Regions from separate parts of the Ureibacillus suwonensis genome, predicted to be linked through region 2. Evidence: riboswitches for the same ligand, from Rfam matches in the RefSeq annotation. Region 2 holds a riboswitch; the other holds the start of a gene.

Region 1 (4,477 bases), on a different contig from region 2:
TTGGCATTCCCTGGCAAATTGTTCAAGCTCCCCACCGGTTAACGGTTGTTTCCCTTTTTCTCTCAGTTGAAAAAAAGTAATTCCCGCTTGCAATGCATCTTTCAATACTTCAAGGGGATGTTCGCTCTTGCAATTTTCCGTTCCCATAATGAAATAAACCGCCAACTCTTTTCTATTCAATGATTTCCACCTCCGCTTCATATCCCAACCGATGGGCAAAGTGATTCGTCGGTCCATGGCCATGGCCGATATTGAGCGGATTTTCGATAGCCCCTTGGACAAATTTTTTCGCTTCAATAATGGCTTCCTTCAAAGACAGCCCTCTTCCCAAATGGGCGGTAATGGCTGCCGAAAAAGTGCATCCTGTCCCATGGGTATGTTTCGTATTGATTCTTTTTGATCTCATTTTGAATGAAGACCCGTCTTTGAAAAACACCGTATCAACCGCGGATGGCCCGTCCAAATGCCCCCCTTTCATGACGACGCAATCAACTCCAAGCTGCAAAATCTTCTCCGCCGCTTCCCGGATCTCTTCCGCAGTATGAATGTTCATGCCGGTGATGGTTTCCGCTTCCGGGATGTTTGGGGTGACAATGTTCGCAATCGGCAGCAATTCCTTTTTCATGGCCCGCACGGCATCTTCTTGCAGCAACGCTTGTCCGCCCTTCGCAATCATAACCGGATCGACAACGATTTGAACTTCTTGATCCCTCAAGCTTTTCGCGATTCTTTGAATAATATCCGCAGAAAACAACATTCCCGTTTTCAAGGCTTTTACATCAAAATCTTCGAAAACCGCCTTCATTTGAAGTTCGACAAAATCAGGAGTTGTTGGATAAATCCCTTCCACACCCAACGTATTTTGGGCCGTCAATGCCGTAATGACGGATGTGCCAAAAACCTTCAGCTCCTGGAATGTTTTCAAATCCGCCTGAATGCCGGCGCCTCCACCGCTGTCCGAGCCTGCAATCGTCATAACGATATTCATTATAATTCACCTCTTGAAATTTGATGTAGACCGTTTATGATTTCCACTTGGAATGAACCAAGGTATTTTTCTTTCGAAGCAAATTCGGCCACTTTTTTATAATCGGCCAACACGTTCCGGATATTTTCGAGTCTGTCCCCTTCCAAACATAATGCTCCCGCGCAAATGGCGCTCAATAAACAGCCCGTCCCCGTCACCTGCGTCATCCACTCATGGCCGCCGCGGACAAAAAGAATCCATTCCCCATCCGTTACAACATCTTCTTTTCCTGAAACCGCAACCATTGTTCCAAATTTCTTGGCCGTATCCTTTGCCACAAGGACAATATCCATCTCCCCTTCTCCGCTGTCCACACCTTTTGCCTGCCAATCGATTCCGGCGATTGCAGCCAATTCACCGGCATTGCAACGGATTAAATCAAACTTGATTTCTCTCAACAGATTTTCAGACACTTCTTTACGATATTTCGTGGCACCTGCCCCCACCGGATCCAATACAACAGGAATATTCAATTCATTCGCTTTTTTTCCGGCTAAAAACATGGCTTCCACTGAATTTTTATTCAATGTGCCAATATTGATTAACAATGCATCGGAAATCGATGTCATATCTTCAACATCCAATGGCTCATCCGACATGACAGGTGAAGCGCCAATGGCAAGCAAGCCGTTTGCTGTAAAATTTGTCACCACGGTATTGGTAATGCAATGAATCAATGGATTCTTTTGTCTGATTTTGTATAAGCTCATTTGTTTTCTCCTTTCAATCCGGATTAATCTTTTGAAACTTAAAAATGCTCTTTTGCACGGCGCAAAAGAGCATTGAAAAGACTGCAAGTATCTTCAATTGCTCCCTACGGCAGTGCTAACTGCATCAGGTTCAAAGGGTTAGGTGTTTCCACCTTCTCAGGCACCAGGCCACCCCTGCAATTTCCAAAATTCCCTATGTAATTAAAAAGCTCTCCAGTAATTGGAGAGCAAAAAATTCACAATATCCATCTATGAATTCATGGATTGCTCCCTACGGCAGTACTGGCTGCATCAAGTTCAAAGGGTTAGGTGTTTTCACCTTCTCAGGCACTCGGCCACCCCTGCAAAAAAACATAATAATTCTGTTGTTTCCTACATTATACCATATGGATTTTTCAATTTTACATGATTTTATAAAACTAACAAACTTGGTTATTTCGATTCATTTATTCATTGCAGTTCGATTTTCCCGTCTATTTCGATATCATCCAAAGCTTGGTTTGCCAACCGGTCCGCTTCTTCATTTTCTTTTCGGGAAACCGGTTCAAATTCGGGTTTGATGCCAAGCCGGTTCAAAGATTCATCAATTCGATCCGCCCAATTCATCAACTCTTTTTCATAAACCGGCCATTCACCGCTCATTTGATTGATCACCACTTGCGAATCGCCGATAAATCGGACCGTTTGGTGATGGACGCCAAGAGACTCCAATTCTTGGACAGAAAAATGAAGCGCTGCGTATTCCGCTTCATTATTGGAAGAAAGACCATTCAAAGTCAAATTTTTCCGCAACCGATATTTCTTTCCGTTTTGCTCAAAATAAATGACACAACCCAACCCGGATATGCGGCTTTCAAGATTAAATCCGCCATCAAAATAAACCGTCACATTCGAAGGTTCCGTTTCCATCTCTTTTATATATTTTTTTATTTCTTTCAATGTCCAAGTCGAATCATGTTCATCCAAAAAAAGAATGTTTTTTGTTCTTCCGGTTTTCATCAGCTCTTCCGCGACGGAAAGGGCGTGGGCTGGAGGCATTTCTTCCGAACGAAAAACCGTTTCCACACCCTTGTGGTGATACGTCCATTCGATTGTGATTTTCAAAAAGACCCCTTCCTTTTCCCTATTTTCTACAATAGTATTTTCAATTGGACGACAAAGATACGAAATATCCTTTCCCCGCCTTCATATGTTCACCAACGAGTTATTGACATTCTTCGACTTAGATATAAAATGAAAGTAGGAATTTGTATATAATTGTAACCCTTTTTCTATATTAATAGGAAATTTCGTTTATTTTTTTTTACAAGATATTAGGAGATGATATTTTGGCTAATGAAATGGAAAAAAAGAGATTGGGATGGTTTAAAAATCCTTTATCGAATCAGAGTGAGATGGAACAACGGGAAGAATCTCCCGAAATGGTTGTAGAAGATTTGCCTGCAGAAAATGAAAAAGTGGAAGAACAAGAAACGGTTCAACCGATTAAAGCTGAAGAAGAGTCTTTCATTTTTTCAAGGGATCAGCAAGACAAAGTGGCAATGGATGTCATTGTTTCAATTGAAAATATCATTAAAGACCGCCAATTGCTTTCCTATAAATATAATGCGCTGGTAGAACAATTGGAAAATGCGAACCAAATCATCAATCGCCTAAAGCGCGATCAATTGAAAAAAGATCAAATCATCCAGGAAAAAACAAAGGAAATTCGGGACTTGGAAATCAGCTTGACCAATAAGCAAATGAGCTATGATCAATTGCTTGAAGACTATAAAGAATATCAGCTGAAACACAATTTGGAATATGACAAATTGACGAACCAGCTGGAAACCGAAAAAGCGAAATACAATAAACTCTTTGAAGAATCTGCAAGAATCCAATCACAACAAGTACAAAAAATTAATGAACTGGAAGAGCGCATCCGTACACTAGAGATTGAAAATCAAAGATATTTGGAACAATATGAAAAAATTGTTGAAGAAAAGGCGCAACTAATGAAAACAATCTCAGATTTTACAGAAAGAATGTCTTTCTCCTTTTCACCAAAACAAAACGATTAAATGCCCTATTTACTTTTTCCCAGGAGAAAGGAGTAAGGAATGTCTGTCCATAATGTTAAAATTCTCGAATTGTTGTCGATTCATGAAGTTAACGGATATAGCTTGCTTAAATTGAAAGTCTTTTCTTTCAAAGATCAAATGGAACTTTACTGGCTTATCGATCATGAAACCGGCAATGCCTTGCAAGAGATTTGCAAATTCCGTGGTGCCGAGCGCTACCGTTTATCTTTGCAGACCTCTTTCAATGCCCAAACGCAACGGTATACCAGTTTTGTGACAAAAACCTACCGCGATTCGAGCCAAAAAATGAACTTCCACTGTTCAGCCAAGTTCCATCGGCAGCTGGAAAGAATAAAAAATTGCCAAAGTATTACAAGTTTATTGTCTTTTGATTTTTTATTCCCGAATTTGCCGAAGGAAGAAACCCTCAATGTGCTGGAAAATGTCGAAGAGGATATCCATGATTCAACCGGGACTGCCTCCGATGTTGAGGAAACTGCCCTTGTTGAGGAAACAATCGAAGCAATCGCTGATTCAAATGATATTCAGAATGAAACCGAAATCAAAGAGGAAACGGTTGAATCGGAAATTCTTACGGAAGAAGAGGAAAAAATTTCAGTCGATCCGGAAGAAAAGATTGAAGATTCCGGTGTTCAAGATAACATACCTGAAAAGGATTC
Region 2 (4,477 bases):
CTTGTGCTTGCATGTTTAACGGCCTTTTCCTCTTTTGCAAACGCGAGCGAACATAAGGAAGATGTGTACAATGAGCGGATGAATTTGTATAAAAGCTATGAAACGCCATTTGTTCCCTGGTATCGTTTGGCGGCTGTCGACCAATATGAACGGAATATTCAGGAAGTGCGAAAGGATATTCCAAAGCGGGAAAGCGCCATCGCCATTCATTTTTCCCATGAATTCTGGGCAGGTGAACTGAATCCTGACACAGATGACACTACGCCGTTTACCATTCAGTATTTTGGCGGCAAGGGCCTTGATGGGAACGGCGATGGCAAAGCCGACCGGAATGATGACCAAGATATTTTATTTACGATGGCCACCTATTTAGGGAAATTTGGCCCATCGGAGGAAGATTTTAAAACGGCTTTATGGGAATATTACAAAGATGAAAAAATCATCAATCAAATTATAACCATTCAAACGCTTTATAAACATTTCAATACAATTCAGCTGGACAAGCATATTTTTCCCCTCCCGGTCCGTGGATACAATTATAGTTATAAAGGGACTTGGGGTGCCAGCAGGGGATGGGGCGGAAGACGAATCCATGAAGGAACGGATATTTTTGCCGGTTATGGCACACCGGTTTTATCTACGTCTTATGGCGTTGTTGAAGTAATGGGTTGGAACCAATTTGGCGGTTGGCGGGTCGGCATCCGGGATCATCATAATACTTATCATTATTATGCTCATTTGGCGTATTTCAATAAAGAGTTGAAGGTGGGCGACATCGTGGAGCCTGGAACCATTCTTGGCGGTGTTGGAAGTTCGGGATATGGGAAGGAAGGAACGAGCGGCAAATTCCCTCCGCATTTGCATTATGGCATGTATAAATTCAACGGGCGGACTGAATGGGCTTTTGACCCGTATCCGCATCTTTTGCAATGGGAAAAGCAGACGAAGCAGGAACGCAAATAATAAGGTTGCTTTAGCGTGCCATTCGCTAGGGCAACTTTTTTGTTGCGAGAACATTTTGATAAAAGCCGCAAGGGATCTGTTGAAAATGCAAGTCCTCCAGCATCTCCTTGGATTTATCCAAAGTCGCAAAGTCTTGAAAAAAATTCCAAATAAATTATCCATTTTATCCTATTGAAATATTTTCTTGCCCATGTCACAATGATTGTAATTTCATAGTGCATTATCCAATCACTAGGGGTGCTAGTTTTAGCTGAGAGAGGCATTGCCTCAACCCTTTGAACCTGCACTAGGTAATGCTAGCGAAGGGAAGTGGTTGCTGGGACTCGTATTGTCTTTTTATGTTTTTTTACAGTTTGCCGATTTCGGGTTTTCAAGCCACTTCTTTCAGGAAGTGGCTTTTTTTCATGAACAAAAAAAGATGGGGGATAGGAATGCAATTCACAGATCGACTTTTTGAAAAGTATCATACCGTTTGGAGAAAAAATCATGAACATCCTTTTGTGAAAGAGTTGGGAGCAGGAACACTGGATCCTGACAAGTTCCGTTTTTACATGATACAAGATTATTTATACTTAATCGATTATTCCAAATTGTTTGCATTAGGTGCTGTGAAAGCGCCAAATCTCGAAGTGATGACGGTGTTTGCCAACCTGCTTTATTACACGATGAATGAGGAAATGGCGTTGCACAGAAAATATGCCAGCCGTTTTGGAATCACGGAAAAAGAGTTGGAAGAGGCAAAACCTTCCCCGGTAACCCTTGCTTACACCCACTACATGTTGGCGGTTGCCCAAAACGGCTCCATCGCCGAATTGGCGGCTGCCCATTTGGCTTGTGCATGGAGCTATTGGGAGATTGGATGTGAATTGGCTGAAATCCCGGGGGCAAAAAATCATGAATTATACGGCGATTGGGTAAAAACGTACAGTTCAGAAGAGTTTGGCCAGTCTGCGCAATGGAATCTCGATTTGCTCAATCAATTGGCGGAAGGGAAGCCGGAATCCGAACTTCAGCGGCTGGAAGAAATCTTTTTAAATACGACCCGATTTGAATACATGTTCTGGGATATGGCTTATCATCAACAAATGTGGCCGATGGATGAACAGGTGACTGCATAATTTTTTGCGAAGGGAAGTCGTTTGGTTGGAACTGCACATAATCACCGATGGGAAAAAGACAAATGAAGAGTTGAAGGAAATCATTACATCGGTTTCTGCTGTTGTGGATTACATTCATATACGCGAAAAAAATAAATCGCCCCATGAGATTGTTGCTCTAGTAGAGGAGTTACTAAAGGCAGGGGTGCCGAAAGAAAAGCTTGTCATCAATGACCGGCTGGATATTGCTCTTGTGACTGGAATTCCGAATGTGCATCTGCCAGGGAAGGGGCTTCCGGTAGAAAAGGTCAAAACGGCATTTCCACATATGAAAGTGGGGGTCAGCATCCATTCCCTTGAAGAAGCGGAAAGAGCGGAAGAAGCAGGAGCTGATTACTGTTTATTCGGCCATGTTTTTGAAACGGACAGCAAAAAGGGATTAATGGGAAGAGGAACGGGTGCCCTTGGTGTAATTGTTGAACATGTAAAGATTCCAGTGATTGCCATCGGCGGAATTACTCCTGAGAATGCCGGAAAAGTGCTGGAGAAAAAAGTGCGCGGCATTGCAGTGATGTCTTACATTTTCTCATCGAAACACCCAAAAGAAGCGGCAACCCGTTTAAAACAAGTGTCAAAGGGGAAGGGGGATGACGTTGCAACTTTATATCAATGGACAGAAGACGGAAGTGGATAACAATGTGAAAAATGTGGCAGATTTGCTGAAGTCTTTTCAATTGCAAGGACGGATTGTCGTTGTTGAACAGAATGGAAAAATTATACTGAAAGAGCAATATGACAAACAGCCGGTAAATGATGGCGACAAAATCGAAATCGTCCATTTTGTTGGAGGGGGATAAACATGTTAAAAATTGCAGATAAAGTATTCCAATCAAGATTATTGCTAGGTACAGGGAAGTTCCCGAATTTTGAGGTCCAAAAGGAAGCGGTGGAAGCATCCGGAGCGGAAATTTTGACTTTTGCCGTAAGAAGAATGAATATTTATGAACCGTCACAGCCGAATTTTCTGGAAATGCTCGATCTTTCAAAATACACCCTCCTGCCGAATACTGCCGGGGCAAAAACGGCGGAAGAAGCGGTGAGGATTGCAAGACTCGCCAAAGCATCAGGACTGTGCGACATGGTGAAAGTGGAAGTCATTGGGGATGATAAAACCCTTCTTCCGGATCCGGTTGAAACACTAAAAGCTTCAGAAATGTTATTGGAAGAAGGTTTCATTGTCCTTCCTTATACTTCCGATGATGTAGTCTTAGCGAAGAGACTCGAAGAATTGGGGGTGCATGCCATCATGCCGGGCGCTTCACCCATTGGTTCAGGGCAAGGGATTGTGAATCCGCTGAATCTCTCCCTCATCATTGAGCAGGCGGGTATTCCGGTCATAGTGGATGCGGGAATCGGCTCGCCTGCGGATTGTGCCATTGCGATGGAGTTGGGGGCAGATGGCATCTTATTGAATTCAGCGGTGTCCGGGGCAAAAGATCCGGTGAAAATGGCAAAGGCCATGAAGCTGGCCATCGAAGCGGGAAGACTTGGATATGAAGCTGGCAGAATTCCGAAAAAACGGTATGCTGTTGCCTCCAGTCCAATAGAAGGGATGCTTCTTTCCTAATGGAACGGTATTCCCGGCAACGGTTGTTTTCCCCTATTGGTGAGGAAGGACAGAAGAAATTATTGGAAAGCCATGTGCTAATTGTCGGGGCAGGAGCGTTAGGTTGTGCCAATGCGGAGATGTTGGCACGGGCGGGCATCGGGAAAATCACCATTATCGACCGGGATTACGTTGATTGGACGAATCTCGGTCGGCAGCAACTTTATACGGAAGAGGATGCAAAACGGAACATCCCAAAGGCCATTGCGGCACAAAACCATTTACAAGTAATCAATTCAACGATTGATATTAAAGGGATTGTTGGAGACTTCTATATTGATTCAGAAGAAATAGTGAAAGATGCCGATCTCATCATGGATGGGACAGATAATTTTGAAACGAGATTTGTCATCAATGATATGGCAATGAAACATGGCATTCCCTGGATTCACGGGGCAGTGGTAAGAAGTTATGGAATGACCGTTTCCATTGTGCCAAAACAAACACCATGTTATCATTGTTTGCTCCAAACGCTTCCTTCCGAGGGTTTAACTTGCGATACCGTCGGGGTGATCAGTCCGGCAGTGCAAATGGTTGCATCCTATCAAACGGCAGAGGCTTTGAAATATCTGGTGAGCGGAGAAGTGTCCAAAGAATTGGTTTCCTTTGATATATGGAAAAGGGAACACTCGATCATCGATGTATCATCATTAAAGAGGGCGGATTGCCCTTCGTGCGGGGAAAATCCCTCATTCCCATATTTGAGGAAGGGGACGGGTTTGAAAACAGCGGTGTTGTGCGGCAGAAATAC

The links. A riboswitch is a leader RNA that binds a small molecule or an ion and turns the genes downstream of it on or off. The one in region 2 is predicted to bind thiamine pyrophosphate.
Region 1: linked by a shared signal. The riboswitch ahead of thiM (hydroxyethylthiazole kinase) and the one ahead of tenA (thiaminase II) in region 2 are both predicted to bind thiamine pyrophosphate.

The regions. Positions count from the first base shown of each region.
Region 1 is NZ_JBHSNQ010000009.1:128,689-133,165, reverse strand. It holds gene thiE (thiamine phosphate synthase) at 1-180, opposite strand, end outside; gene thiD (bifunctional hydroxymethylpyrimidine kinase/phosphomethylpyrimidine kinase) at 173-988, opposite strand; gene thiM (hydroxyethylthiazole kinase) at 988-1,737, opposite strand; TPP riboswitch at 1,822-1,923, opposite strand; TPP riboswitch at 1,989-2,090, opposite strand; gene ACFPOH_RS00945 (reverse transcriptase-like protein) at 2,188-2,841, opposite strand; gene ACFPOH_RS00940 (hypothetical protein) at 3,066-3,797, shown strand; gene ACFPOH_RS00935 (polysaccharide deacetylase family protein) at 3,837-4,477, shown strand, end outside.
Region 2 is NZ_JBHSNQ010000195.1:23,483-27,959, reverse strand. It holds gene ACFPOH_RS16920 (M23 family metallopeptidase) at 1-963, shown strand, start outside; TPP riboswitch at 1,187-1,288, shown strand; gene tenA (thiaminase II) at 1,395-2,081, shown strand; gene tenI (thiazole tautomerase TenI) at 2,107-2,754, shown strand; gene thiS (sulfur carrier protein ThiS) at 2,714-2,917, shown strand; gene ACFPOH_RS16900 (thiazole synthase) at 2,920-3,687, shown strand; gene ACFPOH_RS16895 (ThiF family adenylyltransferase) at 3,687-4,477, shown strand, end outside.